DNA from 3 places in the Streptomyces sp. NPDC058008 genome. Region 1 is predicted to be linked to each of the others. Evidence: riboswitches for the same ligand, from Rfam matches in the RefSeq annotation. Region 1 holds a riboswitch; each other region holds the start of a gene.
What was found. A riboswitch is a leader RNA that binds a small molecule or an ion and turns the genes downstream of it on or off. The one in region 1 is predicted to bind thiamine pyrophosphate.
Positions count from the first base shown of each region.

Region 2: another riboswitch for thiamine pyrophosphate. It lies ahead of ACFVS9_RS23860 (thiamine ABC transporter substrate binding subunit); the one in region 1 lies ahead of thiO (glycine oxidase ThiO).
Region 3: another riboswitch for thiamine pyrophosphate. It lies ahead of thiC (phosphomethylpyrimidine synthase ThiC); the one in region 1 lies ahead of thiO (glycine oxidase ThiO).

Region 1 covers NZ_JBHVQX010000009.1:216,099-226,065, reverse strand. Annotated here, with positions in the region: gene ACFVS9_RS12090 (class II 3-deoxy-7-phosphoheptulonate synthase) at 1-1,141, shown strand, start outside; gene ACFVS9_RS12085 (bacterioferritin-associated ferredoxin) at 1,301-1,570, shown strand; gene bfr (bacterioferritin) at 1,605-2,084, opposite strand; gene ACFVS9_RS12075 (sulfite oxidase-like oxidoreductase) at 2,240-2,872, shown strand; gene ACFVS9_RS12070 (deoxyribonuclease IV) at 2,904-3,767, opposite strand; gene pknB (Stk1 family PASTA domain-containing Ser/Thr kinase) at 3,790-5,706, opposite strand; gene ACFVS9_RS12060 (thiazole synthase) at 5,835-6,629, opposite strand; gene thiS (sulfur carrier protein ThiS) at 6,632-6,862, opposite strand; gene thiO (glycine oxidase ThiO) at 6,859-8,073, opposite strand; TPP riboswitch at 8,071-8,183, opposite strand; gene ACFVS9_RS12045 (hypothetical protein) at 8,228-8,569, shown strand; gene ACFVS9_RS12040 (NAD(P)/FAD-dependent oxidoreductase) at 8,604-9,836, shown strand; gene ACFVS9_RS12035 (Rv2175c family DNA-binding protein) at 9,905-9,967, shown strand, end outside.
Region 2 covers NZ_JBHVQX010000024.1:92,321-102,287, reverse strand. Annotated here, with positions in the region: gene ACFVS9_RS23875 (phosphatidate cytidylyltransferase) at 1-485, shown strand, start outside; gene ACFVS9_RS23870 (DUF6191 domain-containing protein) at 583-909, shown strand; gene rlmN (23S rRNA (adenine(2503)-C(2))-methyltransferase RlmN) at 1,072-2,178, shown strand; TPP riboswitch at 2,267-2,383, shown strand; gene ACFVS9_RS23860 (thiamine ABC transporter substrate binding subunit) at 2,456-3,550, shown strand; gene ACFVS9_RS23855 (ABC transporter permease) at 3,595-5,208, shown strand; gene ACFVS9_RS23850 (ABC transporter ATP-binding protein) at 5,211-6,251, shown strand; gene ACFVS9_RS23845 (SRPBCC domain-containing protein) at 6,371-6,823, shown strand; gene ACFVS9_RS23840 (hypothetical protein) at 7,124-8,287, opposite strand; gene ACFVS9_RS23835 (ABC transporter ATP-binding protein) at 8,269-9,006, opposite strand; gene ACFVS9_RS23830 (aspartate aminotransferase family protein) at 9,225-9,967, opposite strand, start outside.
Region 3 covers NZ_JBHVQX010000008.1:173,765-183,731, reverse strand. Annotated here, with positions in the region: gene hisC (histidinol-phosphate transaminase) at 223-1,302, opposite strand; gene ACFVS9_RS10795 (LacI family DNA-binding transcriptional regulator) at 1,705-2,817, shown strand; gene ACFVS9_RS10790 (metallophosphoesterase) at 2,992-4,050, shown strand; gene ACFVS9_RS10785 (hypothetical protein) at 4,232-5,056, shown strand; gene thiC (phosphomethylpyrimidine synthase ThiC) at 5,237-7,072, opposite strand; TPP riboswitch at 7,065-7,198, opposite strand; gene ACFVS9_RS10775 (YibE/F family protein) at 7,270-8,625, shown strand; gene ACFVS9_RS10770 (SsgA family sporulation/cell division regulator) at 8,689-9,126, opposite strand; gene ACFVS9_RS10765 (IclR family transcriptional regulator) at 9,228-9,967, opposite strand, start outside.

The DNA of each region.
Region 1 (9,967 bases):
CGGCGACTGCGCCGAGGCCTTCGACGCCGTGTCCGCCGAGCACATCCGCGCCAAGCTGAAGACCCTGCTCCAGATGAGCGCCGTCCTGACGTACGCGGCCTCCGTGCCGGTCGTCAAGATCGGCCGGATCGCCGGTCAGTACTCCAAGCCGCGCTCCAAGCCGACCGAGACCCGCGACGGCGTGACCCTGCCGACCTACCGCGGCGACTCCGTCAACGGTTTCGAGTTCACCGAGGCCGCCCGCATCCCGGACCCCGAGCGGCTGAAGCGGATGTACCACGCGTCCGCCTCCACGCTGAACCTCGTGCGGGCCTTCACCACCGGCGGGTACGCCGACCTGCGCCAGGTGCACGCCTGGAACCAGGACTTCGTGAAGTCCTCGCCGTCCGGGCAGCGTTACGAGGCCCTGGCCCGCGAGATCGACAACGCGCTGAACTTCATGAAGGCGTGCGGCACGGACCCGGCCGAGTTCAAGGCGGTCGAGTTCTACGCCTCGCACGAGGCGCTGCTCCTGGACTACGAGTCCTCGCTGACCCGCACCGACTCGCGGACCGGCCAGCTCTACGACACCTCGGGCCACATGGTCTGGGTCGGTGAGCGCACCCGCCAGATGGACGGCGCGCACATCGAGTTCGCGTCGAGGATCCGCAACCCCATCGGGATCAAGCTCGGCCCGACGACCACCGTCGACGAGGCCCTCGGCTACGTCGACCGCCTCGACCCCGAGCGCGAGCCGGGCCGGCTGACCTTCATCGTCCGCATGGGCGCCGACAAGGTCCGCGACAAGCTCCCCGAGCTGGTCGAGAAGGTCACCGCCTCCGGTGCGGCGGTGGTGTGGGTCACCGACCCGATGCACGGCAACACCTTCGAGGCGGCCTCCGGGCACAAGACGCGCCGCTTCGACGACGTCCTGGACGAGGTCAAGGGCTTCTTCGAGGTGCACAAGGGCCTCGGGACGCACCCCGGCGGCATCCACGTCGAGCTCACGGGTGACGACGTCACCGAGTGCGTCGGCGGCGGCCACGAGATCTTCGTGGACGACCTCCACCAGCGCTACGAGACGGCCTGCGACCCGCGCCTCAACCGCAGCCAGTCCCTCGACCTGGCCTTCCTCGTCGCCGAGATGTACCGCGACCAGTAGGGACCGTCCCCGGTGACACCTGTGGGGCACGGATCGATGTGATCCGTGCCCCACGGGCGTACCGGGGCTTTTGCGTACCGGGGCTCGCGGGTAAGGTTAGGTTAGCCTCACCGAGAATTCGGGACGGCGCCACGATCGACCCGTCGGGAGGTGAACCGCGTGTACGTCTGCTCCTGCTTCGGCATCACGGAGGAACAGGTCAAGCGGCATGCGGACGGCGGAGCGTGCACGCCCCGCCAGATCGCCTCGGCCTGCAAGGCCGGCACCGACTGCGGCGGCTGCGTCCGCAGGATCCAGGCGCTCCTCGGCCGCGGCGACTGCCCGCGCCGCGAGCTCGTCGAAGGGCGTACGGCTCCGGGCGGCGCCCCGGCCGGTGCGCCCGCCGCCTTCGGCGCCACGCCGGACGTCAGGCTCCCCGACGCCGCCTGAGGCGTCGGCACGCCGCGCGGGGACTCCCGGCGGATCAGCTCTCCGGCTGTTCGATCACCTGGGCGATGTAGAGGGGCTCACCGAGCTTCTCGACCAGATCCAGCTGGGTGTCGAGATAGTCGATGTGGTGCTCCTCGTCCTCCAGAATGGACTCGAAGATGTTCGCCGACGTGATGTCGCCCTTGCCGCGCATCACCTCGATACCCCGCTTGAGGCGGTCGATCGCCTCGACCTCGACCTGGCGGTCGGCCTGGAACATCTCGGTGACCGTCTGGCCGACCCGCACGTGGAAGAGCCGCTGGTAGTTGGGCAGCCCATCGAGGAACAGGATCCGGTCGGTGAGGATCTCCGCGTGCTTCATCTCGTCGAACGATTCGGCCCGTGTGTACTTCGCGAGCTTCGTCCAGCCGAAGTTCTCCTGCATCTTCGCGTGCAGGAAGTACTGATTGATGGCAGTCAATTCGGCGGTCAGCTGTTCGTTGAGGAACTCGAGGACCTCGGGGTCGCCCTGCATCGCAGAGGCTCCTTCCAACCGGTGAACTGGGCATGTTTGCGCGCATCCTCGCACCGCGCCAAGCGGTCGTCCAGTAAGTGCATGCTTAGTACGAGTTGCCCGAATCGACTCTCCCCTGGTCATGACCACCCCTGCCTGTCTGTCACCATGGAGGCATGGGTCAGCCGGAAAGCCGGGAACGCGGCACAGCAGAGCAGTCCGGGCTTCCGCCGGGGCAGCGGCTGCAGCGGGGATGGCCGGTCACCCATTACGGCCCGGTCCCCAAGTTCAGACCCGACCGCTGGGAGTTCCGGGTCTTCGGCGCCACGGCGGACGGCGACAAGCACTGCTGGAATCACCAGGAATTCACGGCGCTTCCCTTCTCTTCGGTCGTCGCCGATCTGCACTGCGTGACCAAATTCAGCATGCTCGGATCCGAATGGGGCGGAATCCTCGCCCGTGAGGTCCTGGAACTCGCACCGCCCGGCCCCCGGGTGACGCACGTGATGGTCTGGGCCGAATACGGATTCAGCTCGAATCTGCGGATCGACGACTTCGCGGCGGACCGGACGCTGTTCGCCACCCATAAGGACGGCGAACTGCTCACCGCGGAACACGGATTCCCGCTGCGACTGGTCGTTCCGCATCTGTATGCCTGGAAGGGGCCCAAATGGGTCCGGGGCATCGAATACATGACCGCCGACCGGCGCGGGTTCTGGGAGGAACGCGGCTACCACAACATCGGCGACCCGTGGAGCGAGCAGCGCTACTCCTACCAGGAGGAGCCCGGGGACGGCCCCGAACTCTGAGCCGCCGGGGGCACGAGCACGACGCCGGCCCTCACTTCGCGGCGGGGCCCCGGAGTTCCTTCAGCCGGGCCACGTCCGCCGCGTGGCCTTCCTTGCCGCCGGGCGTCTCGATGATCAGGGGCACGCCCTCGGTGGCGGGGTGGGCGAACAGCTCACGGAACGGCTCGGCGCCGATGTGGCCCGCGCCGATGTTCTCGTGCCGGTCCTTGTGGGCGCCCACCACGTCCTTGGAGTCATTGGCGTGGATCAGCTTCAGCCGGCCCTCGCCGACGGTGTCCACCAGCAGATCCAGGGTCTGACGCATCCCGGCGGGGCCCGTCAGGTCGTGGCCCGCCGCGTAGATGTGGCAGGTGTCCAGGCAGATCCCCAGCCTGGGGTGGGAGTCCAGGGCCTCGAAGTACGGCCCGAAGTCCCAGGTCCGTGAGCAGAGCGAGGAGCCCTGCCCGGCGGTCGACTCCAGCAGCAGGAACGGGTCGTCGTCGTGCGTGAGCTCGTCCAGCAGCGGGAGCATGTGCGTGCGCACCTGGGCGAGGGCCTCCTCGCGCGGGCGTCCGCCGGTGGCCGAGCCCGTGTGCACCACCACACCCAGGGCGCCGATCTCCCGGGCCCGGCGCAGCGAGTGGCGCAGCGAGAGGACCGAACGCTCCACCGTGGCCTCGGTGTGCGAGCCGAAGTTGATCAGATAGGGGGCGTGGACGTACGCCGGAACCGAGCCGGCGGCGCACTCCGAACGGAACAGGTCGTCCTGTGCCGGGTTGCCGGGCGGTGTCGCCCAGCCGCGCGGGTTGGCGACGAAGACCTGCACGGTCTCCGCCGCCAGCTCCCGGGCGTAGCCCAGGCCTGCCTTGGCGAGTCCGCCGGCCACGGGAACGTGACCGCCGATCGGGTTGCGCATGTGCCGCCATTCCTCGGTGGGTCTACAGACCCTTGGTCCTGATGGTGATCGTGGAGCCCTCGGCGGCCTTCGCGCCGCCCTCGACCGACTGGCTGCCGACCGTGTCGCTGAAGGAGAGGAACGGCCGGTCGACCTTGACCTCGAACCCCGCCCCCTCCAGTGTGCTCCGTGCCTCGTCGACGTCCTTGCCCGTGACGTCGGGCACCTGGACCATGCGCGGGCCCTTGGAGACCGTCAGCTCCACGGTGTCCCCCTCGGCGGCCTCGGCGCCGCTGCCGGGCGACTGCCGGGCGACGCCGCCCGCGTCCTCGGGGGAGTCGACCCGGCCGGGCAGCACCTTCGTCCTCAGACCCGCCTCGTCCAGCGCGGCCGTGGCCTCGTCGACGGAGAGGCCGGTGACATCGGGCACGTCGACGGGGCTGCCCTTGCTGACGACCAGGGCCACCGCCGAGTCGGTCCGGCGCTCCGTGCCGGCCCGCGGATCCGTGCGGATGACCTTGCCCCGGTCGATCTCCTCGCTGAACTCCCTGGTCACCATCCCGGGCGCGAACCCCGACCCGGTCAGCTCACGCTTGGCCTCCGCGAGGGCGAGGCTCTCGACATCGGGAACCTCGACGACCTCCGGACCGCGCGAGACCACCAGCTTCACCGCGGCGTTGCCGCGGACGCGCTCCCCGGAGGCCGGATCGCTGCTGATCACCGTGCCGCGCTTCACCGTGTCGCTGTAGGCGCGCTCGACGCCCTTGAGGCCGAGGCCCTCGTCCGCGATCCGCTTCTCGGCCGTGCTCTGGGTCTGGCCCAGGAGGGAGGGGACCCGGGTGAACTGGCCCGAGTTGATGTACCAGACGCCCGCCCCGGCCCCCAGCACCAGCAGGACGGCCGCGAACAGGGCGATCACCCCGCGACGGCCCCGGCCGTGGAAGGGCCCGCGCCGCCGCCGGGGCTCCGGATCCTGCGGCGGCATCTCCAGCCTGCTGGTGTGGTGCGCGGTGCCCTGGCCCGCCGGTATCACCCGGGGGATCACGCTCGTACGGTCCTCGGCGGCGTCGTGCGACTCCGCGAGGGCCTGCGGGGGCATCGCGTCGAGCTGCTCCTCGGTGAGGTCCGCGCGTATCTCCCGGGACCGGGCGAGCAGGGCCACCGCGTCGGACGGACGGGCGCCGGGGGCGCGGGCCGTCGCGGCGGCCACCAGCTCGTCCAGCCCCGGGGCCAGGCCGGGGACGGCGGCGGACGGCGCCGGCACGTCCTCGTTCAGGTGCTGGTAGATGACCTGGGCGGCGGTGTCCCCGGTGTGGGGCTTGCCGCCGGTCAGCATCTCGTAGAGCACCACACCGCAGGCGTACACGTCGGACCGGGTGTCGGCGGTCCCCTGCTCGATCTGCTCGGGGGCGAGGTAGGAGACCGTGCCCAGCAGCGAGCCGGTGGTGTCCGTGGCCGTGCCCACGGCGCGTACGAGGCCGAAGTCGGCGACCTTCACCCGGCCGTCGTCCCCTATCAGGACGTTCTCCGGCTTCATGTCCCGGTGGACGAAGCCCGCGCGGTGCGCGGCGCCGAGGGCGGCCAGCACCGGTTCGAGGATGTCCAGGGCGGCCCGCGGCTGAAGCGCCCCGCGCTCGCGCAGGACGTCACGCAGGGTGCACCCGGCGACGTACTCCATCGCCAGGTAGACGTACGCGCCCTGGGCGCCCTGGTCGAAGACACCCACCACGTTCGGGTGGGCGAGCCGGGCGACGGACTTGGCCTCGCGGATGAAGCGTTCGACGAACGCGGCGTCCGTCGCCAGCGCCGGGTGCATCACCTTCAGGGCGAGCACCCGGTCGAGCCGGGTGTCCACGGCCCTGTACACCGTGGCCATACCGCCGACGGCGATGCGCGCATCGATGCGGTAGCGGCCGTCGAGCAGCTGCCCGACGAGGGGGTCCTGGAGGGTCGTGTCCACGGAGCGAGTCTACGATCCGCCACGGACACCCCGGACGGTCCCGGGTCCCCCCGGGGCCGTTCCGGTGCCGAGCCGTGACAGGGGCATGCACATGCTGTGACCAGGAGGGCTCCGCCGGGCCCCCGGACTCAGAAGGCCGGCCGCTCGGGGTCCAGCACCGCACGGCCCTCCACGGGCGAGGACGCCTCGGCGAAGTGCCGGCGCGGGATGCGCCCCGCCCGGTACGCCAGCCGCCCGCCGTCCACCGCGTGCCGCATCGCGGCGGCCATCAGCTCCGGCTCCTGCGCCCGGGTCACCGCGGAGGCGAGCATCACGGCGGAGCAGCCCAGCTCCATCGCCAGCGCCGCGTCCGACGCGGTCCCCGCTCCGGCGTCGAGGATCACCGGGACCGTCGCCCGCTCGACGATCAGCTGGAAGTTGTGGGGATTGCGGATGCCGAGGCCGGAACCGATGGGGGAGCCCAGCGGCATGACCGCCGCGCACCCCACGTCCTGGAGCCTGCGCGCCAGGACCGGGTCGTCGTTGGTGTAGGGCAGGACCGTGAAACCGTCGTCGACCAGGATCTCGGCCGCGTCCAGCAGCTCGACCGGATCGGGCAGCAGGGTCCGTTCGTCGGCCACGACCTCCAGCTTGATCCAGTCGGTGCCGAGCGCCTCCCTGGCGAGCCGGGCCGTCAGCACGGCCTCGCCCGCGGTGAAACAGCCCGCGGTGTTCGGCAGGACCTGGATGGAGAGGCGCTCCAGGACGGAGAGCACCGACCCCTGGACGGAAGGGTCGAGCCGGCGCATCGCGACGGTGGTCAGCTCGGTGCCCGAGGCGGCCAGGGAGCGTTCCAGCACGTCCAGGCTGGGTGCCCCGCCCGTCCCCATGATCAGCCGCGAGGAGAACGTGGCCGGGCCGAGGGTGAGGAGATCGCCGGACACGGTCAGCCCCCCTGGACCGCGGTGAGGACCTCGACGCGGTCGCCGTCGGTGAGGGCCGTGGCCGACCACCGCCCGCGGGGGACGACGGTCTCGTTGACCGCGGCGGCGACACCCGAGGGCGCCGCGGTCAGCCCCGCGACCAGGGTGTCCAGGGTGGTGCCCGCGGGGAGGGCGCGGCGCTCCCCGTTGACGGACACGGAGACGTGGACGGGTACGGCGGCGGGCTGTGTCATACGGGCTGCTCCTGCGACGCGGGGGTGGTCTGTCCGGGGGTGCGGGCCGGCGCGCTCCCCGGGGAGGCGGGGGCGAAGCGGTGCGGCGAGAAGGGGCGGGCGAGCTCGGGCAGCTCGCCCGCGGTCAGCACATGGGCCATCACCTCGCCGGTCACGGGGGTCAGCAGCACCCCGTTGCGGTGGTGCCCGGTGGCCAGGTGCAGGCCGGGCAGGGCCGTGGGGCCCAGCAGCGGCGCGTTGTCCGGCGAGGCGGGCCGCAGCCCGGCCCGGGTCTCGGTCAGCGGCAGTTCGGTGATGCCGGGTATCAGCTCGTGGGCGTCACGCAGCAGCTCGTACACCCCGCCCGCCGTGACCGTGGTGTCCCAGCCCAGCTCCTCGGTCGTCGCGCCGACGACCAGCTCGCCGTCGGCGCGCGGGACGAGGTACACCTGGCTGCCGCGCACCACGGCCCGTACGGTCCGGCTGAGGAAGGGGGCGTACGCGCGCGGCACGGTGAGCCGCAGCACCTGCCCCTTCACCGGGCGCACCGGAGGTACGACGTCCTCGGGCAGCCCCTCCAGCCGGCCGCTGAGACTGCCGCCGGCGAGCACCACCTGGCCGGCCGTGAGCCGGGTGCCGTCGGCGAGTTCCGCCCCGGCCGCCCGGCCGCCCGTGACGGAGAGCCGCCGGGCCCGGTCACGGCGGAAGGCCACCCCCGCCCGCTCGCACGCGGTGACCAGCGCCGCGGCCAGCCGCCTCGGGTCCACCTGGTGGTCGCCGTCCACCCGCAGCCCGCCGCGCACCCCCGGCGCGAGCATCGGCTCCAGGCGGCGGCACTCCCGGCCGCTGAGCCACTCGGACTCCAGCCCCGAACGCCGTTGCAGTACGTGCAGTTCCCGCAGGTGCGCCCGGTCGTCGGAGTCCAGGGCGACGGACAGGGTGCCGCAGGCCCGGAAGCCGGTCGTCCGGCCGCTCGCCTCCTCCAGCTCGGCCACGAACGCCGGATAGCGTTGCGCGGAGGCCACGTTGAGGCCGAGCAGCATCTGCTCGCCGTAGTGGAGTTCGGTGACGGCGGCCAGCATCCCGGCCGCGACCTGGGCGGCCCCGCCGCCTGGCTCCGGATCCGCCAGCGCGGTGCGCAGGCCCCGCTGCGCCGACCGCCAGGCGGTCACCAGGCCGATGAGCCCGCCTCCGACGACCAGGACGTCGGAGGTGTCCGTGGAGATGCGCATGGGCGTCCAGCCCCTCCCTTCGCCGGCATGACCCGGATCAGGTTCGTACGGTCGGAGGCCGGTCAGCCTCCCTCTCAGCCCGGTGCGTCCGGACTCCCGCGAGTGCCTTACGGTGGCCAGCCTAGACCCCGCCGCCGGTAAGGGAGCAGCGCCCGTGGCCCGTTCGCTCGACGGACTCGTCCTCTCGCCGGTGGCGGACCAGGCCCCCGGCCAGGTCGGGACCCTGACCCGGTTCACGTACCACGAGCGGGACGGCCGGATCTGGGCCGAGTACGCGGGCGGGGACGTCGTCCGGGGACACCTCGTCGGCACCCGGGACGCGGACGCCCTGGACTTCCGCTACGTCCAGTTGAAGCGGGACGGGACGACCTCCGGCGGCCACTGCGTCTCCCTCGTCACCGACCTGCCCGACGGCAGGGTCCGCCTGGACGAGACCTGGCACTGGGAGTCCCAGGAGGGCAGCGGGACGAGCGTCGTGGAGGAGCTCCCGCGCTGACGCCATGTCACGGGGCAGCCCTTAGGGTGGTCGGGTGAACGAGCAGACACAGGACCCGGCAGCGGGGGACCGGCCGCGGGACGTCGTGATCGTGGGCGCCGGCATGGCCGGCGTGCAGACGGCCGTGGCCCTGCGCGAACAGGGCTTCACCGGCCCGGTCACCCTGATCGGCGCCGAACCGCACCAGCCGTACGACAGGCCGCCCCTGTCCAAGGCGGTCCTGCTGGGCAAGGCAGAGGACTCCGCCTTCGACGTCGACTTCGAAGCCCTGGACATCACCCTGCGCCTGGGGCTCGACGTGTCCGGCCTGCGTTCCGGGGCGCACGAGCTGGACACCCCGGAGGGGCCCGTCGGCTACGGCGTACTGGTCCTCGCCACCGGGGCGGAACCCGCCGCGCTGCCCGGATCCGAGGGCGTGCCCGGCGTCCATCTGCTGCGCACCCTCGACGACGCCGCACGGCTGCGGCCGGTCCTGGAGCGGCAGCACGACGTGGTCGTCGTCGGGGCGGGCTGGATCGGCGCCGAGTTCGCCACCGCGGCCCGCGCCGCCGGGTGCGCGGTCACCGTCGTCGAGGCCGCCGGCCGGCCCCTCGCGGGCACTCTGCCCGCCGAGGTCGCCGCCCCGATGGCCGGCTGGTACGCCGAGAGCGGGGCGGAACTGATCACCGGCGCCCGCGTCGACCGTGTCCGGCAGGGCGCCGTCCACCTGGCGGACGGGCGGGTGATCCCCGCCGGGGCGGTGGTCGTGGGCATCGGCGCCCGGCCCGCCACCGGGTGGCTCACGGACTCGGGCATCGCGCTGGGCGCGGACGGCTCGGTCACCACCGACAGCTCCCTGCGCACCTCGCTGCCCGACGTCTACGCGGTCGGCGACTGCGCCTCCTTCCCCTCCGCCCGCTACGGGGAGCGGCTCCTGGTCCACCACTGGGACAACGCCCTCCAGGGCCCCAGGACGGTCGCGGCGGCCCTGGCCGGCGGGGCAGCGAGCTCCTACGACCCGGTGCCCTACTTCTGGTCCGAGCAGTTCGGACGCTTCGTCCAGTACGCGGGCCACCACACCGGGGCCGACACGCTGCTGTGGCGGGGCGACCCCGCCGACCCGTCCTGGACGGTCCTCTGGCTGCGCCACGGGGTCCTGGTGGCCGTGCTGGCCGTCGGCAGGCCCCGTGACCTGGCGCAGGGGCGCAAGCTCGTCGAAGCCGGGGCGCGGATCGATCCGGCGCGGGCCGCCGACTCCTCCGTCCCGCTGAAATCGGCGGCGCTCTAGGGCTGGCCACGGCCTCGTACGCCCGGCCCGGCTACCGGCCGCCCGTCCGGGATGGCACGCTTGTCCTTGTGACCGAGATTGACGCAAAGATCGATGCTCTCGTCCCCGCATGGCTCCACCTTCCCGACATC
Region 2 (9,967 bases), on a different contig from region 1:
CGGCGGGCGTCTTCGCCGTGTTCTACGTACCGTTCCTGGCCACGTTCGTCACGATGATGCTCACTGCGGACGACGGTGCGTGGCGGGTGCTGACCTTCCTGCTGCTGACCGTGGTCAGCGACACCGGGGCGTACGCCGTCGGCTGGCGCTTCGGTACGCACAAGCTGGCACCCCGGATCAGCCCGGGGAAGACCCGGGAGGGCCTGTTCGGCGCGGTCGGCTTCGCGACGGTGGCCGGCGCGCTGTGCATGGAGTTCCTGATCGACGACGGGGCCTGGTGGCAGGGCCTGCTCGTGGGCCTCGCCGTCGCCGCCAGCGCCACGCTCGGGGACCTGGGCGAGTCCATGATCAAGCGGGACCTCGGGATCAAGGACATGGGCACGCTGCTGCCCGGCCACGGCGGCATCATGGACCGGCTCGACTCGCTCCTGCCGAGCGCTCCGGTCGTCTGGCTGCTGCTCGTCCTGTTCGTCGGATCCGGCTGACCGGCCGGACCGCCGTGGACATGTGTGGGGGCCGTCGCCCGGAAGCGACGGCCCCCACCGCTGTACCCGCGCCCCACGGTCCGGGACACTCGCCGGTATGGGATTCGCCGTCTTCATGACCCTTCCGGGACTGGTCGTCGTACTCACCGTCCTCGCCTTCGCGGACCAGCTCCTGCTCCGGGCGGGCCGGGCGGGTGTCCTGCCCTGGCGCAACAGCGTGCGGCAGGGCCAGATCTCCTCCACGGGCTTCGAGCAGCTGCACGCGAGCTTCTCGCCGGGCAAGCAGAGCGAACTCAGGGAGCGGCGGTCGGCCTTGCTGGTGCGGGACGACGAGGAGGACGGCGCGCCTCCGCACCGCACGACGGTGGACCTGGCGGACGGGACCGCGGTCGTCCGCCTCCCGGCAGGACGCCCCACCGCCTGACGGAGAGGCCGGGGCCCGGGCCGCCCGGCGTGGAATCGGTCACGGCCGCCGGGCCGGCGGGGCCGTCCCCGGGCCGTCGTCCGCCGGTCGCGGGCCTCCCTGTCGCGCCCGCTCCGGCGGCGGCCCGGGGCACCTCGGCGTGTCTGCGACACTGGATGAACCATGCCTAAGCCCGGAGAACTCACTTTCGTCGCGCCCCGTGGAGCCAAGCGGCCGCCGCGGCACCTCGCCGACCTCACGCCCGACGAGCGCAAGGAAGCAGTCGCCGCGACCGGCGAGAAGCCCTTCCGCGCCAAGCAGCTGTCGCAGCACTACTTCACGCGGTACGCGCACGACCCGGCGGAGTGGACCAACATCCCGGCCGCCTCGCGCGACAAGCTCGCCGAGGCGATGTTCCCCGACCTGATGTCGGTCATGCGCCACATCAGCTGTGACGACGACACCACCCGCAAGACGCTCTGGAAGCTGCACGACGGCACCCTCGTGGAGTCGGTCCTCATGCGCTACCCGGACCGGGTCACCATGTGCATCTCGTCCCAGGCGGGCTGCGGGATGAACTGCCCGTTCTGCGCCACCGGCCAGGCGGGCCTCGACCGCAACCTGTCGACAGCCGAGATCGTGCACCAGATCGTGGACGGCATGCGGGCGCTGCGCGACGGCGAGGTCCCGGGCGGCCCCGCGCGGCTGTCCAACATCGTCTTCATGGGCATGGGCGAACCGCTGGCCAACTACAAGCGCGTGGTCGGGGCGATCCGCCGGCTGACGGACCCGGAGCCGGACGGCCTGGGGCTCTCGCAGCGCGGGATCACCGTGTCCACGGTGGGTCTGGTGCCCGCCATGCTGCGCTTCGCCGACGAGGGCTTCAAGTGCCGCCTCGCGGTCTCCCTGCACGCTCCGGACGACGAGCTGCGTGACACCCTCGTGCCGGTCAACACCCGCTGGAAGGTCCGTGAGGTCCTGGACGCCGCGTGGGAGTACGCGGAGAAGTCGGGTCGCCGGATCTCCATCGAGTACGCGCTGATCCGGGACATCAACGACCAGGCCTGGCGCGGCGACCGGCTGGGCCGGCTGCTCAAGGGCAAGCGGGTGCACGTCAACCTCATCCCGCTGAACCCCACCCCGGGCTCCAAGTGGACCGCGTCGCGGCCCGAGGACGAGAAGGCGTTCGTCGAGGCCATCGCGGCCCACGGCGTGCCGGTCACCGTCCGGGACACCCGGGGCCAGGAGATCGACGGCGCCTGCGGCCAGCTGGCGGCCTCCGAGCGCTGAGGCGCTTCCCGGTGGCGGGCGCCGCCCGGTGTGATCCGGCCGGTCCGGCGTGATCCGGCCGGTGTAGCCTGGCCCGGAAATCAACTTCATATTCCGACAGGGGAGCGCCACAGCGCTGAGAGTGCGGCACCGGGAACCGGTCGTCCGCAGACCCTCTGAACCTCGCCCGGGTCATTCCGGGTAGGAAGTTCGGGCCTTACTCAAGCTGTTGCGCCCTGCCCGCTCACCGAGCGGGCGGGGCCGCGTCTCTTCCTGGTCATCTCCAGGAGGAATCACCATGAAGACCACGACGAAGTACGCGGCGGGCGCGCTCGCCGCGACGCTCGGCGTCACCGTGCTCGCCGGCTGCGGCGGCTCCGACGACAAGGCGTCCGGGGGCACGGGCGGCGGCTCGAAGACCGTCACCCTGGTCAGCCACGACTCCTTCAACGCCTCGGACGCCGTCCTGAAGGCGTTCACGAAGGAGACCGGCTACCAGGTCAAGGTGCTCAAGAGCGGAGACGCCGGAGCGGCCCTCAACCAGGAGATCCTGACGAAGGGCTCCCCCCGCGGCGACGTGTTCTTCGGCGCCGACAACACACTGCTCTCCCGCGCCCTGGACAACGGTCTGTTCACGCCGTACGAGGCGAAGGGCCTGGACCGTGTCGACGCCGACGCCCAGCTCGACGCCGGCAAGCACCGGGTCACGCCCGTCGACACCGGCGACATCTGCGTCAACTACGACAAGAAGTACTTCGCCGACAGGAAGCTCGACCCGCCGAAGACCTTCGACGACCTGCTGAAGCCCGCCTACAGGAACCTCCTCGTCACCGAGAACGCCGCGACCTCCTCGCCCGGCCTCGGCTTCCTCCTCGGTACGGTCGCCACCCAGGGCGAGACCGGCTACCAGGACTACTGGAAGAAGCTGAAGGACAACGGCGTCAAGGTCGTCGACGGCTGGGAGCAGGCGTACAACGAGGAGTTCTCCGGCTCCGCGGGCGGCAGGAAGGCCGGCGCCGACCGTCCGCTCGTCGTCTCGTACGCCTCCAGCCCGCCCGTCGAGGTGCTCTACGCCGATCCGCAGCCCGCCGAGGCCCCGACCGGTGTCGCCACCGGCACCTGCTTCCGGCAGACCGAGTTCGCCGGGCTGCTGGACGGCGCGAAGAACGAGGCGGGCGGCAAGGCGCTGCTGGACTTCCTGATCAGCAAGCGTTTCCAGGAGGACATGCCGCTGAACATGTTCGTGAACCCGGTGGTCGAGGACGCGGAACTGCCGGAGCTGTTCACGAAGTTCGGTGCCACCGTCGGCACGCCGGCGACCGTGGCCCCGGAGAAGATCGCCGAGAACCGTGAGCAGTGGGTCCAGTCGTGGTCGTCGCTCGTCGTGAAGTAGCCGCGCGGCCCCCGCGCGGGGGGAACGCGGTGCGGCTCGGTCTCATGGCGGTGCCCGTCGCGTTCTTCGCGCTGTTCTTCGCCTACCCGGTCGTCGCGATCGTCGGCCGCGGGCTGAAGGCGGACGGCGTCTGGCAGTTCGGCCGGATCGGCACGGTGCTGAGCCGGCCGGACATCCTGGACGTCCTGCGGTTCACCACCTGGCGGGCCGTCGCCTCGACCGTGCTCACCCTGCTGATCGCGCTGCCCGGTGCCTACGTCTTCGCCCGCTTCGACTTCCCCGGCAAGCAGGTGCTGCGGGCCGTGGTGACCGTGCCGTTCGTCCTGCCGACCGTCGTGGTGGGCACCGCGTTCCTGGCGCTGCTGGGACGCGGCGGTCTCCTCGACAACCTCTGGGGCGTACGGCTCGACACCTCGGTGTGGGCGATCCTGATCGCCCACGTGTTCTTCAACTACGCCGTCGTCATCCGGACGGTCGGCGGGCTCTGGTCCCAGCTCGACCCCCGCCAGGAGGAGGCCGCCCGGGTGCTCGGCGCCGGCCGCCTCGCCGCCTGGCGGCGGGTCACGCTGCCCGCCCTGGCCCCCGCCGTCGCCGCGGCGGCGCTGATGGTCTTCCTGTTCACCTTCACCTCCTTCGGCGTCGTCCAGATCCTCGGCGGCCCGGCGTACTCCACGCTGGAGGTGGAGATCTACCGGCAGACCGCGCAGCTCCTCGACCTGCCGACGGCCGCCGTGCTGACCCTGGTCCAGTTCGCGGCGGTGGCCGGGATCCTCGCCGTGCACGCGTGGACCGTACGGCGCCGGGAGACGGCCCTGAAGCTCGTCGACCCGGCGCTGACCGCGCGGCCGCCCCGGGGGGCCGGGCAGTGGGCGCTGCTCGGCGGCGTGCTGCTGACCGTGCTGCTGCTCGTCCTGCTGCCGCTCGGCGTCCTGGTCGAACGCTCCCTGGACACCTCGGCGGGCTACGGCCTCGGCTTCTACCGTGCGCTGCGGTCCGTCGACGCCAACGGCTCCACCTTCCTGGTGCCACCGCTCGACGCCATCGGGAACTCCCTGCGCTACGCACTGGTCGCGACCCTCGTCGCCCTCCTGGTCGGGGGCCTCGCCGCCGCCGCGCTGACCCGGCGGGCCGGCCGGCTGGTGCGGGGCTTCGACGCCCTGCTGATGCTGCCGCTCGGCGTCTCGGCGGTCACCGTCGGCTTCGGCTTCCTCATCACGCTCGACAAGCCGCCGCTCGACCTGCGTACGTCCTGGATCCTCGTACCGCTGGCGCAGGCGCTGGTGGGTGTCCCCTTCGTCGTGCGGACCATGCTGCCCGTCCTGCGGGCGGTCGACGAACGGCTGCGGGAGGCGGCGGCCGTGCTCGGCGCCTCCCCGCTGCGGGCCTGGCGCGAGGTGGACCTCCCGCTGGTGCGGCGGGCGGTGCTGGTGGCCGCGGGGTTCGCCTTCGCCGTCTCGCTCGGTGAGTTCGGGGCGACCGTGTTCATCGCGCGCCCCGACAACCCCACCCTGCCGGTCGCCGTCGCCCGGCTCCTGGGGCGCTCCGGGGAGCTCAACTACGGCCAGGCGATGGCCCTCAGCACGATCCTGATGCTCGTCTGCGCGGTGTCGCTGCTGCTGCTCGAACGTATCCGCACCGACCGATCCGGGGAGTTCTAGAGATGCTGGCAGTGGAGTCGGCCACGGTCCGGTTCGGGAAACGGACCGCGCTGGACGCGGTGGACCTGGAGGTCGCCGACCACGAGACGGTCTGTGTGCTGGGCCCGAGCGGCAGCGGCAAGTCGACGCTGCTGCGCGCGGTCGCCGGGCTACAGCCTCTGGACGGCGGACGGGTGTTCCTCGACGGGGCCGACCAGGCGTCGCTGCCCGTGCACCGGCGCGGGCTCGGCCTGATGTTCCAGGACCACCAGCTGTTCCCGCACCGGGACGTCGGCGCCAACGTCGCCTTCGGGCTGCGGATGCACGGGGTCCCGCGCGCCGAGCGGGACCGCAGGACGGGCGAACTCCTCGACCTGGTCGGCCTGCCCGGGGCGGAGCGGCGGGCCGTCGCCGCCCTGTCCGGGGGCGAGCAGCAGCGGGTGGCACTCGCCCGGGCCCTGGCGCCCCGTCCGAAGCTGCTGATGCTGGACGAACCGCTGGGCCAGCTGGACCGCAGCCTGCGCGAACGGCTCGTCGTCGAGCTGCGTACGCTCTTCGGCCGCCTGGGCACCACGGTCCTCGCCGTCACCCACGACCAGGGCGAGGCCTTCGCGCTCGCCGACCGGGTGGTGGTCATGCGGGACGGGCGGATCGCCCAGGCAGGCACCCCGCTGGAGGTCTGGCAGCGGCCCGCGTCGGCCTTCGTCGCCCGCTTCCTCGGCTTCGACAACCTGGTGGACGCCACGGTCACCGGCACGGTCGCCGACACGGTCTGGGGAAAGGTGGCCGTGCCCGAGGGCTCGCCGCAGGGCGGGTGCGAGGTGCTCGTACGGCCGGGCGGAGTGCGGATCGGCGGCGCGAAGGACGGCCTGCGCTGCACGGTGGGCGCACGCACCTTCCGCGGCCACCACGTCACCGTCACGCTGCGACCCGAGGACGGGCCGCCGCTGGAGGCGGAGTGCGGTCTGCGGGACACGCCGGAGGAGGGAGCCGTGGTGGGCGTGGCGTTCGACCCGGCGGAGACGGTGGTGCTGCCCGCGCCCCGCGCGGGAGCCGCGTCCTGACCGCACCCCGGCACGGCGGGCCCGAGGGGGCGGGGAGGGGAACGTCCGTACGACCGGCTGGCGGCGCTCCCCGGGGCGTGCTCCCCTGGAACCCGGTACGTCCGGAAGGGGCAGGAACCATGACACGCTCTTCACGCGAGGGCATCGACATCACCCGTGTCGTCGAGGCGCCGCGGGAGCGGGTGTTCGAGGCCTGGACGGTCCCCGAGGACTTCGCCGCCTGGTACGGGGGAGATGCCGACGTACCGCTCGACCGGGTCTCGATGGACGTCGCCCCGGGCGGCGAGTGGAGCCTGGTCATCGTGGTGCCCGGCGCGGACATGCCCTTCCACGGCGTCTACCGGGAGGTGTCGGCCCCCGAACGGCTCGTCTTCACGCTGAAGGACGCGACCGCCCCCGAGGACACCGAGGGGGAGACCGTCTCCGTGACGCTGACCGAGATGAGCCGGAAGTCCACCGAGATGGTCTTCCAGCAGCGCGGCGGCAACCTGACGCCCGAGCAGTACGCCGCCGCCGAGGACGGCTGGGACGCGTTCTTCGACGCCCTCGACGCGCGGCTCGCCGCCCGCTGAGCCCACCCGCAGGAGTCGCCCGTCGGCCCGGCGGCCACCGTGTCCACGAACGCCACGCGGGCGAGCGCGGTCGGCCGCCTCTTCCGCGTCCCCGGCCCCCGAGAGGGCCGGCGTGCCGGACGGCGGTGCCCGGGCGGGGAGTCCGCGGGCCTTCGGCGGCATCGTGCCGGAGTGCGCGGTCGACGCGGGCCGAGGCCGTCGAGGGTTCCGGCCGGAAGCGGTGGGCGTCCGGATCCCGGTGCCGGGTGCGTACGCGCTCCCGGCCGGATCCTCCACGCGGCCGCCCCGCGCCGGAGGCTGTCACTCCGTCAGCGGCAGTGCCGCCAGCTCCGCGATCGCCCAGGTCAGCGGGGCGAAGACGGCCAGCAGCACCAGGGCCCGCAGGACGGCGGCGGTGCGGAGCGCGGAGGCCGGGGCACCCAGCCGCAGCAGGGTCCCGGCCGTGCGGGCGCGGGCCTGCTTGGCCTCCAGCGCGGTGGTCAGCAGGGTCGCCGTGGTGCAGCCGAGGACGAGTACGGCGCCGAGCGCGGTGAGCGGGCCGAAGGGGCGGGGCCCGTCGGTCCAGAGCGTGGAGGCCGCGATCACCCCGGACAGCACGGCGCACACGATGCCCAGCGGACGGCCGATCCGGGACGCCTCGTCCATGAGGACCCGGCCCGCGAGCAGCCGTACGGCCCCCGGGCGCACCGCCTGGAGCAGCCGGCCGCACAGGTGGGTGAGACCGGGGCCGGCCATGGCCAGCCCGACCGCGGTGAGGGTCCAGCCCGCGAGTACCGCGGCCGGGGTGGAGTCCAGCCGGCCGGGCAGCGGGAAGGGGCTGCCCGACGAGCCGCGGCTCGCGTACGCCTCGACCGCGAGTCCGGCCGCGGTCAGCGCGACCCCCCACGGCAGCCCCTTCGGCGTCGGGGCGGGCGCGAGGTCCTCCTCGGCCGCCTGGGCCTCGGACGGCGCCACCGGCCGGGAACGCAGCGCGAGCCCGCCGGCCACGGAGGCGGCCAGCGGCACCAGGGCCAGCAGCGTGAGGACGGCGGCGAGGGGCAGCGGGGTGCCCGCGCCCAGGAACTCGGCCGCACCGCCGTCGAAGGGCAGCCCGGTCAGATCGCCGCGCAGGTGGAGGAAGAAGAGCAGCGCCACCACCGACCCCAGGGTGGTGGACACCGCCGTCGAGATCGCCGCCAGCACGGCCAGCCGGGCCGGTCCGAGCCCCGAGGCGAAGAGGCCGGGCCGCGGGCGGGTGCTCGGGTCCGTGCGCGCCACCGCCACCGCGAACTGCACGGTCGCGGCGAGCGGCACGGCGCACCACAGGAGCCGCAGCACGGAGCTCGACGCGTGCGCCGGGTGCCCGGAGGCGTACCCCAGGGTGCACAGGAGGAGGAAGCCCACTCCGGCCGACGCGGTGGCGAGGAGCAGGCGCCGCATCAGGACCAGGGGGTGCGAGCCGCGGGTCAGACGGAGAGCGAGCACGCCGAGCGGCCTTCCGTATCGGACGCGGCGGGCAGGGAGACGGTGGTGACGCGGCGGCCGTCCAGCATGCCGACCACGCGGTCGGCGAGCGCCGCGACCTGTGCGTCGTGGGTGGCGAGGACGACGGTGATCCCGTGGGAGCGGGCCGCCGTGGTGAGGGTGCGGAGAAGCTGTGTGCGCTCGGCGTGGTGCAGCGTCGCGGTCGGCTCGTCCGCGAAGATCACGGAGGGGGAACCGGCCAGCGCGCGGGCGACGGAGATCCGCTGGCGCTGCGACTGGACCAGCGTGTGCGGGCGCCGCCTGGCGAGCGGGCCGATGTCCAGGCGTTCCAGCCACTCGATGGCGGCCTTCTTCGCCGCGCGGTGCGGGACGCCCCGCAGCAGGAGCGGCAGAGCGGCGTTCTCCCAGGTGCTGAGCTCGGGTACGAGCTGCGGCTCGGCCGCGATCCAGCCGAATCTGTCCCGGCGCAGCTGCTCGCGCAGCCGGGGGCCCATGGTGTGCACGGGGACGCTGTTGAACCACACCTCACCCTGCTGGGGCACCAGCTGGCCGGAGAGGCAGTGCAGCAGCGTGGTCTTCCCGCACCCGCGCGGTCCGGTCACGGCGAGGACCTCACCGTCGCGGACGCCGAGGGAGACACCGCCGAGCCCCGGAGATCCGTTGTGGGAGTGATGCAGCGAACGTGCCCAGATCACTTCGTTGTCGGGCGGGGCCACCATGGCGTACACCTCGGTTCGGATCAGATTTCCCATTCCCCCGTACGGGGGAACGATGGCAAGGCCGATCGGTCACTCGGCACGCTAGGCAGCCGGACCGGGGTGTCGGGACAGCACACGGCCCGGATGCGCCCCTTCTCACTCGAACGGGTGCATCCGGGCCGCGTAGACCGTATGAAATGACTTCCGGACCGGTGTTCTCACCGGAGGCCGGGGGCCGGTCAGAGCTTCTTCCACGCCTCCGTCAGGACGGTCCGCAGGATGCCCTCGATCTCGTCGAAGGTCGACTGGTCGGAGATCAGCGGCGGTGCCAGCTGGACGACCGGGTCGCCCCGGTCGTCCGCCCGGCAGTAGAGGCCGTTGTCGTACAGCGCCTTGGAGAGGAAGCCGTACAGGACGCGCTCGGTCTCCTCGTCGGTGAACGTCTCCTTGGTGGCCTTGTCCTTGACGAGTTCGATGCCGTAGAAGAAGCCGTTGCCCCGGACGTCGCCGACGATCGGCAGGTCGTGCAGCTTGCGCAGGGTCGTCAGGAACGCGTTCTCGTTGTCCAGGACGTGCTGGTTGAGGCCCTCGCGCTCGAAGATGTCGAGGTTGGCGAGACCGACCGCGGCGGAGACCGGGTGGCCGCCGAAGGTGTAGCCGTGCAGGAAGGTGTTGTCGCCCCGGTAGAACGGTTCGGCCAGGCGGTCGGAGACGATGCAGGCGCCGATGGGGGAGTAGCCCGAGGTCATGCCCTTGGCGCAGGTGATCATGTCCGGTACGTAGTCGAACTTGTCGCAGGCGAACATCGTGCCCAGGCGTCCGAAGGCGCAGATGACCTCGTCGGAGACGAGCAGCACGTCGTACCGGTCGCAGATCTCCCGCACCCGCTGGAAGTAGCCGGGCGGCGGCGGGAAGCAGCCGCCGGCGTTCTGCACGGGCTCCAGGAAGACCGCGGCGACGGTCTCGGGGCCCTCGAAGAGGA
Region 3 (9,967 bases), on a different contig from region 1:
TGAACGCGTTCACATTCACAAGCATTATGGCGCACATGTCTTCGAAGCCTTCGGGTGGGGGGTGCTTTCCGGCCGACCCGACCGAGCCACCCGAAAACGGACAGCCCCCGCACGGGAGCGACAGCCGCGAGCGTCCAGTCGCGCGGGGCGGGAAAAGGCGGTGGCCCCGCACCTCCCTGATCGGGGTACGGGGCCACCAGGGGCCTGACCGGGCAGCGGCCGTCAGCCCTCCTGCCGGAAGGACTCCGCCACCTTCAGGAACACGTCGTTGGCCTCGGCCTCCCCGATCGTGACCCGTACGCCCTCACCGGCGAACGGCCGGACGACCACGCCGGCCCGCTCGCAGACCGCGGCGAAATCGAGCGTACGGTCGCCGAGCCGCAGCCAGACGAAGTTCGCCTGGGACTCCGGAACCGTCCAGCCCTGCCGCACGAGCCCGTCGTACACCCGGGAACGCTCGCCGACCAGCGACCCCACCCGCCCCAGGAGCTCGTCCTCGGCGCGCAGCGAGGCGACGGCGGCGTCCTGGGCGACCTGGCTGACGCCGAAGGGGACGGCCGTCTTGCGCAGCGCCGCCGCGACCGGCTCGTGCGCCACGGCGAAGCCGACCCGCAGACCCGCGAGGCCGTACGCCTTGGAGAAGGTGCGCAGCACCGCGACGTTGGGCCGGTCCCGGTAGATCTCGATGCCGTCCGGCACGTCCGCGTCCCGGATGAACTCCTTGTACGCCTCGTCGAGCACGACCAGGACGTCGTCCGGGACGCGGTCCAGGAACCGCTCCAGCTCCGCCCGGCGCACCACCGTGCCGGTCGGGTTGTTCGGGTTGCAGACGAAGATCATCCGTGTCCGGTCGGTGACCGCGCCGGCCATGGCGTCGAGGTCGTGCACCTCACCGCGGGTCAGCGGCACCTTGACCGACGTCGCACCGCTGATCTGCGTGATGATCGGGTACGCCTCGAACGAGCGCCAGGCGTAGATGACCTCGTCCCCGGGGCCCGAGGTGGCCTGGAGCAGCTGCTGGGCCACGCCGACCGACCCCGTGCCCGTGGCCAGGTGGGAGACCGGCACGCCGAACCGGTCGGACAGCTCGTTCATCAGACCGGTACAGGCCATGTCGGGGTACCTGTTGAAGGCGGCGGCCGCGGTGAGGACCGACTCCATGACCCCGGGCAGAGGGGGGTACGGGTTCTCGTTGGAGGACAGCTTGAAGGCAACCGGTCCCTCCGCGGATGCCGGCTTGCCCGGCACGTACGCAGGGACGCCGTCCAGCTCGGCGCGCAGCTTGGGGCTCGTCTCGCTCACCGCAGGTCCTCCTCGACCGTCCGTCCACATCAATACTGCTCACCCTATGAGGATTGGGCACCTGTGCGAATGGCCGTGATGCGAAATCGCCCTCCCCGGCCGGAATCACCTGCCGTGGGCGGCTCCGGTGGGCTTCGGGAGGGGGAGCATGACGTGATGCGCCGCGCGCCGGTCGCTCACGCCGTGGCGCGCATCCCTCGAACAGGTGAGTTGAGACCTCTTCGAGACATGGGCCATACAGCAGGTTCACGCGCGTGGATGCATGACACATTAATCCGGATGCCCCCAACACCCTTGATTCACAAGGCATTTAGGCCTTGATGATCATGCAGAAACGTGCCTCTTGACGTATGCATATGCGACCGGCCCAACCCGGCATCGGAGCCCTACTATCGGCTCGCCATGACAGCAGCAGGGAAGCACCAGGTGAGCCGGACAGAGACGCCCCGGCGCAGCGGCCGGCCGGGACGGGCGGGAATCCGGGATGTAGCCGCGGCGGCCGGGGTCTCCATCACGACCGTGTCCGACGCCCTCAACGGCAAGGGCAGACTCCCGGACGCCACGCGCCGCCACGTCCGCGAGGTCGCCGAACGGCTGGGCTACCGCCCGTCCGCGGCGGCCCGAACCCTCCGTACCGGCAAGTCCGGGCTCATCGGCCTGACCGTGACCACGTACGGGGACGAACCCTTCACCTTCACCGAGTTCGCGTACTTCGCGGAGATGGCGAGAGCCGCCACGTCGGCCGCCCTCGCCCGCGGCTACGCCCTCGTGATCCTCCCCGCGACCTCACGCCACGACGTCTGGTCGAACGTCGCCCTCGACGGAACCGTCGTCATCGACCCCTCCGACCAGGATCCGGTCGTGACCGAACTCGTGCGCCAGGGGCTCCCCGTCGTCTCCGACGGACGCCCTGCGGGCACGCTCCCGGTCACCGCCTGGGTCGACAACGACCACCGGGCGGCCGTCCTCGACCTGCTGGACCACCTCGCGGCGGCGGGAGCGCGCCGCATCGGGCTGCTCACGGGCACCACGACCGACACGTACACCCGCCTGTCCACCACCGCCTACCTCCACTGGTGCGAAAGGGTCGGCCAGGACCCGGTCTACGAGTCCTATCCGGCCCACGACCCCTGCGCCGGCGCGGTGGCCGCCGACCGCCTGCTCGCCCGTCCGGACCGCCCGGACGCCGTCTACGGGCTCTTCGACCCCAACGGCACCGATCTGCTCGCCGCGGCCCGCCGGTACGGCCTGCGGGTCCCCGAGGACCTCCTGCTCGTCTGCTGCAGCGAGTCCACCGTGTACGCGTCGACCGAGCCGCCCATCACGACCCTCTCGCTGAAGCCGCGCAGGATCGGCACGGCGGTCGTCCAGCTCCTCATCGACGCCATCGAAGGAGTCGAACACGACGGTCCGGTGGAGCAGGTGATACCGACGGAGCTCATCGTCCGGACGTCCTCGCAGCGGCGTCCGCCGCGCACCACGGTCAGCCCTCCGCGCTCGCCCGCCGGGGACTGATCGGATTAATCCGGACCAAACGGCCGATGAACCGGGTGTGCGCACGGATTCACCACCCCTGGTGCGTCACACAGCACGATCCGCATTCCTATGATGGGCGCACGACACCGCGGACCACCTCTACCAGGCAGGGCCCGTCAGGTGTACGGAGGCGCGACGGTGGTGGAGGGGTCGATGACTCAGGGGGCCGGTCAGGAACCCGTGGTGCGGACAGCGACGTTGCGCGACTTCCGCGTACCGCCGTATGCGCAGGTGCCGATGCCCGCGCCCTTGCCGCATCCCGGCAACGCCGCGGTGGGCGACGAACCGCCGGAGGGGTACACCCCCACCGAGCGCGATCTGCCCGTGATCAACCGCGGCGACACCGTCCAGGTGCAAACGGTCCCGGAGGCCCGGCCCGCCGGTGAACCCGGCCCCGGTCCGCTGTACGTCGTCGGCGACGTCCACGGCTATCTGGACGAGCTTTTGGCCGCCCTGGGCGAGCAGGGCCTGGTCGACGCCGACGGCCGGTGGGCGGCGGGCAACGCCCGGCTCTGGTTCCTCGGCGACTTCACCGACCGCGGGCCGGACGGCATCGGCGTCATCGACCTCGTCATGCGCCTCTCCGCGGAAGCCGCGGCGGCCGGCGGGTACTGCAAGGCCCTCATGGGCAACCACGAACTGCTGCTGCTCGGTGCGAAGAGGTTCGGGGACACGCCGGTGAACTCCGGTGCCGGCACCGCGACCTTCCAGGCCGCCTGGCTGCTCAACGGCGGCCAGAAGACCGACATGGAGCGGCTCCAGGACGTCCACATCCAGTGGATGGCACGGCTCGACGCGGTCGTCGAGGAGGACGGGCACCTGCTCATGCACTCCGACACGACCGCGTACCTCGACTACGGATCGACCATCGAGGACGTCAACGACACGGTGCACGCCATTCTCACGCGGAACGACGCGGACGAGTGCTGGGACCTGTTCCGCAAGCTCACCAAGAGGTTCGCCTTCCGTGACGAGGGCGGCGCGCAGGCCGTTCGCGAACTGATGGCGACCTACGGCGGACAGCGCGTCGTCCACGGCCACAGCCCCATCCCGTACCTGCTGGGAGAGGTCGGATCGGAGGAGGGCGAGGACGCCCCGCGGCCCGTGGTGGACGGTCCGCACGTCTACGCGGAGAGGCTCGCCATCGCCATGGACGGCGGGGTGACCATGGCCGGAAAGCTACTGGTCGTCCAACTCCCCCTGCATGACTGACGGCCGGCGGGGAAGAGGCATCAGAACCTGACACCGTCGGCGGGCACGCCTATTTCCGGAAACCCCCTGTCACCCTGCGCGGTGGGCGCTCTACCATCGGCGTATCAGTAGCAGGCTCTCCTCCGTTTCTGCCTGATGACCCGGCTCGCGCGGTCGGTCAGGCACGACGGAGCATCGGGGGATGCACATGAAAAGCGCTCCGCACCTGCTGGCCGAGGACCGCCCCGAGTACGAGCGGATCCTTGCCGACGCACTGCGTCATGCCCACGAACGACCTGATCTGGACGGAGTCGGCGACCGGCTCAACAGGGAACAGCTGCGGACGATGGCACTCGACGCCACGCCCCTGATCACCACGGCCGCCGCCACCGAGTACGACCACTATGTGAAGGTCCGCGGCGAGCTGCGCGGGCCGGAGGACCCGGACGCGCACGACTCCGTGCTCGCCCCCGCCCCGGCCGGGCCCGCCCCCGAGGGTGCCGGTACCGGCGCGGTGATAGCCGTACTGGCACCGGTGCTCGCCGCAGCCGCCGCACTGATATTCCTGCTGGTCGGATATCTGCTGAAGGCGCTCGACCCCGCCCCGGCGTTCGCGGGGACCATGGTCGCCGCCGGATGGTTCTTCGCCGCGGTCGCCGCCGCCGCCATCCTGGTCGCCGCGGTGGGGCTCCTGGTCACCGCTCTGCGCAACGGTGCCACGGCCCTGCCCGCCGTGGACGAGGAGGAGGAACTGCCGGAGGACGTGGCGCGAGCCCGGGAGGCCTGGCGCCACGCCCTGCTGGAACGCGGGATCCTGCCCTTCTTCCGGGACGCGCTGGCCGACCCGACCGCGGGGCCCGCCGCGCGCACGCCGCACCGTTCGGCGAACCGGATACCGAAGGTCGGCTACAGCAGACCGGACTTCTCCGGGCCGGGGGACGGCCCCTCGGCCGGCCCGCGTCCGACCTTCACCAGCCCCGACTTCACCAGCCCGGACTTCGGCGGCCCCGAGAACCGGCCGGAGTGATCCGCCCGCTACTCGGGCCGGAGTGGTCCGCCCCGGCCCGGCGGGTCCCGCCGGGCCGGACCACCCAGGCGCCGGGCCGGGCCACACCACGCCGGCGTGCGCCGGGCCCGGCCCGCGGCGCCCTTCCGGGCCGGCGGTGGCGAGGAGGGCGCCGCGAGGCCCTGCGGACGGGCCCCGGCGTCAGTCCGCGTCCGCGAGCGGCAGGTAGACCCTGTTGCCCGCCGCCGCGAACTCCCTGGACTTCTCGGCCATACCCGCCTCGATCTCGGCCTGTTCGTGCCCGTGCTCCCGCCGGATGTCGTGGGAGATCTTCATCGAACAGAACTTGGGGCCGCACATGGAGCAGAAGTGCGCCGTCTTCGCGGGCTCCGCCGGCAGCGTCTCGTCATGGAACTCCCGCGCGGTGTCCGGATCGAGGGCCAGGTTGAACTGGTCCTCCCAGCGGAACTCGAACCGGGCGTCCGACAGCGCGTCGTCCCACTCCTGGGCCCCGGGGTGCCCCTTGGCCAGGTCCGCCGCGTGGGCGGCGATCCTGTAGGTGATGACGCCTGTCTTCACGTCGTCGCGGTTCGGCAGTCCCAGGTGCTCCTTGGGCGTGACGTAGCAGAGCATCGCCGTCCCCCACCAGGCGATCATGGCCGCGCCGATGCCCGAGGTGATGTGGTCGTACGCGGGCGCCACGTCGGTGGTGAGGGGACCCAGCGTGTAGAACGGCGCCTCCTCGCAGATCTCCTGCTGGAGGTCGATGTTCTCCTTGATCTTGTGCATCGGGACATGGCCCGGACCCTCGATCATCGTCTGGACGCCGAAGCGCTTGGCCACGGTGTTGAGTTCGCCGAGCGTACGGAGTTCGGCGAACTGCGCCTCGTCGTTGGCGTCGGCGATGGAGCCGGGACGCAGCCCGTCGCCGAGCGAGTAGGTCACGTCGTAGGCCGCGAGGATCTCGCAGAGCTCCTCGAAGTGCTCGTACAGGAACGACTCCTTGTGGTGCGCGAGGCACCAGGCGGCCATGATCGAGCCACCGCGCGAGACGATGCCGGTCTTACGGCGTGCCGTCAGCGGGACGTACGGCAGCCGCACCCCGGCGTGCACCGTCATGTAGTCGACGCCCTGCTCCGCCTGCTCGACGACCGTGTCCTTGTAGATCTCCCAGGTCAGTTCCTCGGCGCGGCCGTCGACCTTCTCGAGCGCCTGGTACAGGGGCACCGTGCCGATCGGCACGGGGGAGTTGCGGAGGACCCACTCGCGGGTGGTGTGGATGTTGCGGCCGGTGGAGAGGTCCATCACCGTGTCCGCGCCCCACCGGGTGGCCCAGGTCATCTTGTCCACCTCCTCCTCGATGGACGAGGTCACCGCGGAGTTGCCGATGTTGGCGTTCACCTTCACCAGGAAGCGCTTGCCGATGATCATCGGCTCGGTCTCCGGGTGGTTGACGTTGGCCGGCAGGACCGCGCGGCCCGCCGCGATCTCCTCGCGCACGACCTCGGGTCCGACGTTCTCCCTCAGGGCGACGTACTCCATCTCCGGGGTGATCTCCCCCCGGCGGGCGTACGCGAGCTGGGTGACGGGCCGGCCGTCACGGCTGCGGCGGGGCTGCCTCGGACGGCCCGGGAAGACCGCGTCGAGGTTGCGCAGGCCCCCGCGTGGCGAGGTGTGCTTGAGTCCGTCGTCCTCGGGCCGGGCGGGGCGCCCCGCGTACTCCTCGGTGTCGCCACGGGCGATGATCCAGTTCTCCCGGACCGGTGCGAGCCCCCGGCGGACATCGGTGTCGACGGCGGGGTCCGTGTACGGACCGGACGTGTCGTACAGCGTCACCTCCCCGCCGTTGGTGAGGTGCACCTGACGGACCGGCACCCGGAGGTCGGGGCGTGAGCCCTGGACGTACCCCTTGTGCCAGCCGACGGACCTCCCCGTCGCGTCGTCCCCCGCCCCCTCGGTGGAGGCCGGGCCGTCGGTATCCGCCGGAATCCGCGCATTCCGCTTCGAGGCAGGCGTGCGTGCGTCCGCTGTGGTCATGAGACCTACTCCCTACGCCGGCATTACCCGGTAACAGGTTCGGCGGTCGGCGCAGCGCGTCCCGTAGGGATATACGGAGGTCAGCGCCCTCTCAGCCCGGTGCTCCGAGCTCCCGCGTGTACAGATGTGCCCCCACGCTAGCCTCCCGTCTGGCGTGCTGGCCAGAGGGCCTCCCCGGTTCTTGGGATGATCGGCGGGTGACGTCCCCCGGAAGCGCCCCCGAACCCCACGGCCCCGCGACAGGCAGCACGCAGAGCCATACGCACGCCCACACCCACAGCCACGGTCCAGCCGCGCCCGTCTCCAAGCACCTGCGCAAGGTCATCGCGGCCGTGGTGATCCCCTTCGCGACCGCGGTCCTGGTCGGGCTCGTCGCGTTCTGGCCGGGCGGCGCCCCCGCCCACGAGCGCACGGGCGTCGGATTCGACCGGCAGACCCAGGACGGCCGGGTGACGAAGGTCGTGTCGGTCGACTGCGCCGACGTCAACGCCTCGCAGGTACCGCCGACCGGCGACACCTCGACGGCGTCGGGGCGGGAGGCGGTCAACGAGCAGTCGGGCCGGTGCAAGAAGGCGACCGTCGAAGTGACCACGGGTGACGACAAGGGACGTACGTTCGTCGAGGTCATCCAGCCCGACGCCCCCCGCCAACTCCACGAGGGCCAGGGGGTGGTCGTGGCGTACGCTCCCGACGCGCCCCGGGACCTGCAGTACTCGGTCACCGACGTGGACCGCACGGTGCCGATGGCGTTGCTCGCCGGGATCTTCGCCCTCGCCGTGGTGGTGGTGGGCAGGATCCGCGGCCTGATGGCGCTGATCGCGCTCGCCGTCTCCTTCGCCGTGCTGACCCTGTTCATCCTGCCGGCGATCCTTCAGGGCTCGAATCCGCTGGTGGTGGCGGTGATCGGGGCCAGCGCCATCATGCTGATCGCCCTCTACACCTGCCACGGGCTGACGGCGCGCACCTCCGTGGCCGTCATCGGCACGCTCATCTCACTGCTGCTGATCGGGCTGCTCGGCTCCCTCTTCATCGGCTGGGCCAGCCTGTCCGGGAACACGGACGACAACACCGGCCTCATCCACGGGCTGTACCCGCACATCGACATGAGCGGTCTGCTGCTGGCCGGTGTGATCATCGGTTCGCTCGGTGTGCTGGACGATGTGACCGTCACCCAGACGTCGGCGGTCTGGGAACTCCACCAGGCCGACCCGTCCATGGGTGTGCGCCGGCTCTACCGCGCGGGCATCCGGATCGGGCGCGACCACATCGCCTCGGTCGTCAACACGCTCGTGCTCGCCTACGCGGGCGCGGCGCTCCCCCTGCTGCTGCTCTTCTCGATCGCGCAGAGCAGTGTGGGCACGGTCGCCAACAGCGAACTCGTCGCGGAGGAGATCGTCCGGACACTGGTCGGCTCGATCGGGCTGGTCGCCTCGGTACCGGTGACGACGGTGCTCGCGGCCCTGGTGGTCTCCGCGGACCGCACGGGGCTCGGCGCGGAAGCCGGAGCTCCTGCACCCGCACGGACCGGGAGAGGCCGTCGCCGCAAGGCATGAGACGAGGCACCGGGCACATGGAGCCGTGCCGTCGGCGCTCGGTGTTCAGCCGTTGCTTCCTGTTCAGCCGGCGTTCTGCTCCTTGGCCAGGATGCGGCCCAGCGCCTCTTCCAGATTGCCGTCGAAGTCACCCAGCGTGTGCTCCTGCCCCAGCGGCACCAGCTTGTCCGTCCGGTCCAGGAAGGCCACGAGAGGCGCCGTCCCGGCCCTGAAGAGCGCACGGTCGGCGCCGACCTGAAGCCGGATGTGGACATCCGACAGCCCTTCGGGCTCGGTCGGACCGATGTGCACATCGCCGTCACCGCTGGGACTGTTGAGGCCGTCGAGCAACAGCTCACGGCCGAATGCCCAGGTGACGGGGGCGTCGCCTGGCAGGTGGAAGGTCATCCGGATCGCGTACGGATCGCTGACCTCGTACCGGAGCTCCACCGGAATACGGAAGGAGAGCTCCTCGGAGACGAGGAAGCTCATCATGACCTCTGCTTGAACCGACTCGCGCATCGTTCAACCCCGCAGTAGATGAAACTGGCCAGGAATGATCCCCCATGGCCCTATTGACGCCATCGTGATGCACGCGATAGCAGATCACAAGGAGTGATTTTTCAGATACTGATAGAGAACACGAACGAGCGCAAGAGAGTGGTCACTTCGCAGCGTAGTTGTTCGACTGCGGGGAGCAACCGTTCTTCTTCGTGCAGGGGGAGAGAAACAGCCATCGCCGCCACCGCAGAACCCACGGTGATCGGAATGGCCGCACAGACCGTGCCCAAGGCGTACTCCTGCCGCTCCACGACCGGCTCGGTGCGCTTCATCGACCTCAGCCGGCTCAGCAGCTCCTGGCGGTCCCGCACGGAGTAACGGGTCAGCGGCCGGACGGGGTGCCGGTCCAGATGGTCCTCGCGCGCCCGCTCGTCGAGCTGCCCCAGGAGACACAGCCCGAGAGCGTGGGCATGGCCCGTCTCACGGAAGGAGGCCCACTCACGGACCGCGGGAACCGCCGGAATCTCCGCGACGGCGATCATCTCGATCTCGCCGTCCTTGTACAGGGCGCAGTACACCGGGGCGCCGATGACGTCCGCCCAGTGGGCGAGCGAGTCGACGATCACTCCGGGGCGCCGGGTCGCGGGGCCTCCGCCCAGCCGCTCGGCGGCGGCCCCGAACAGGAAGACGCCGTTCTCCCTGCGGAGATATCCCTCGTGGGTGAGGGTACGCAGCAGGTGGTAGGCGGTCGGGAGGGGAAGGCCGGCCTCCCGGGCCAGCTGCTTCGCCGGGGCCCCGTCCCGATGGGTGCCCACAGCCTCCATAAGTCTCAGCGCCCGCTGAACCGAGCCGATCAACGTCG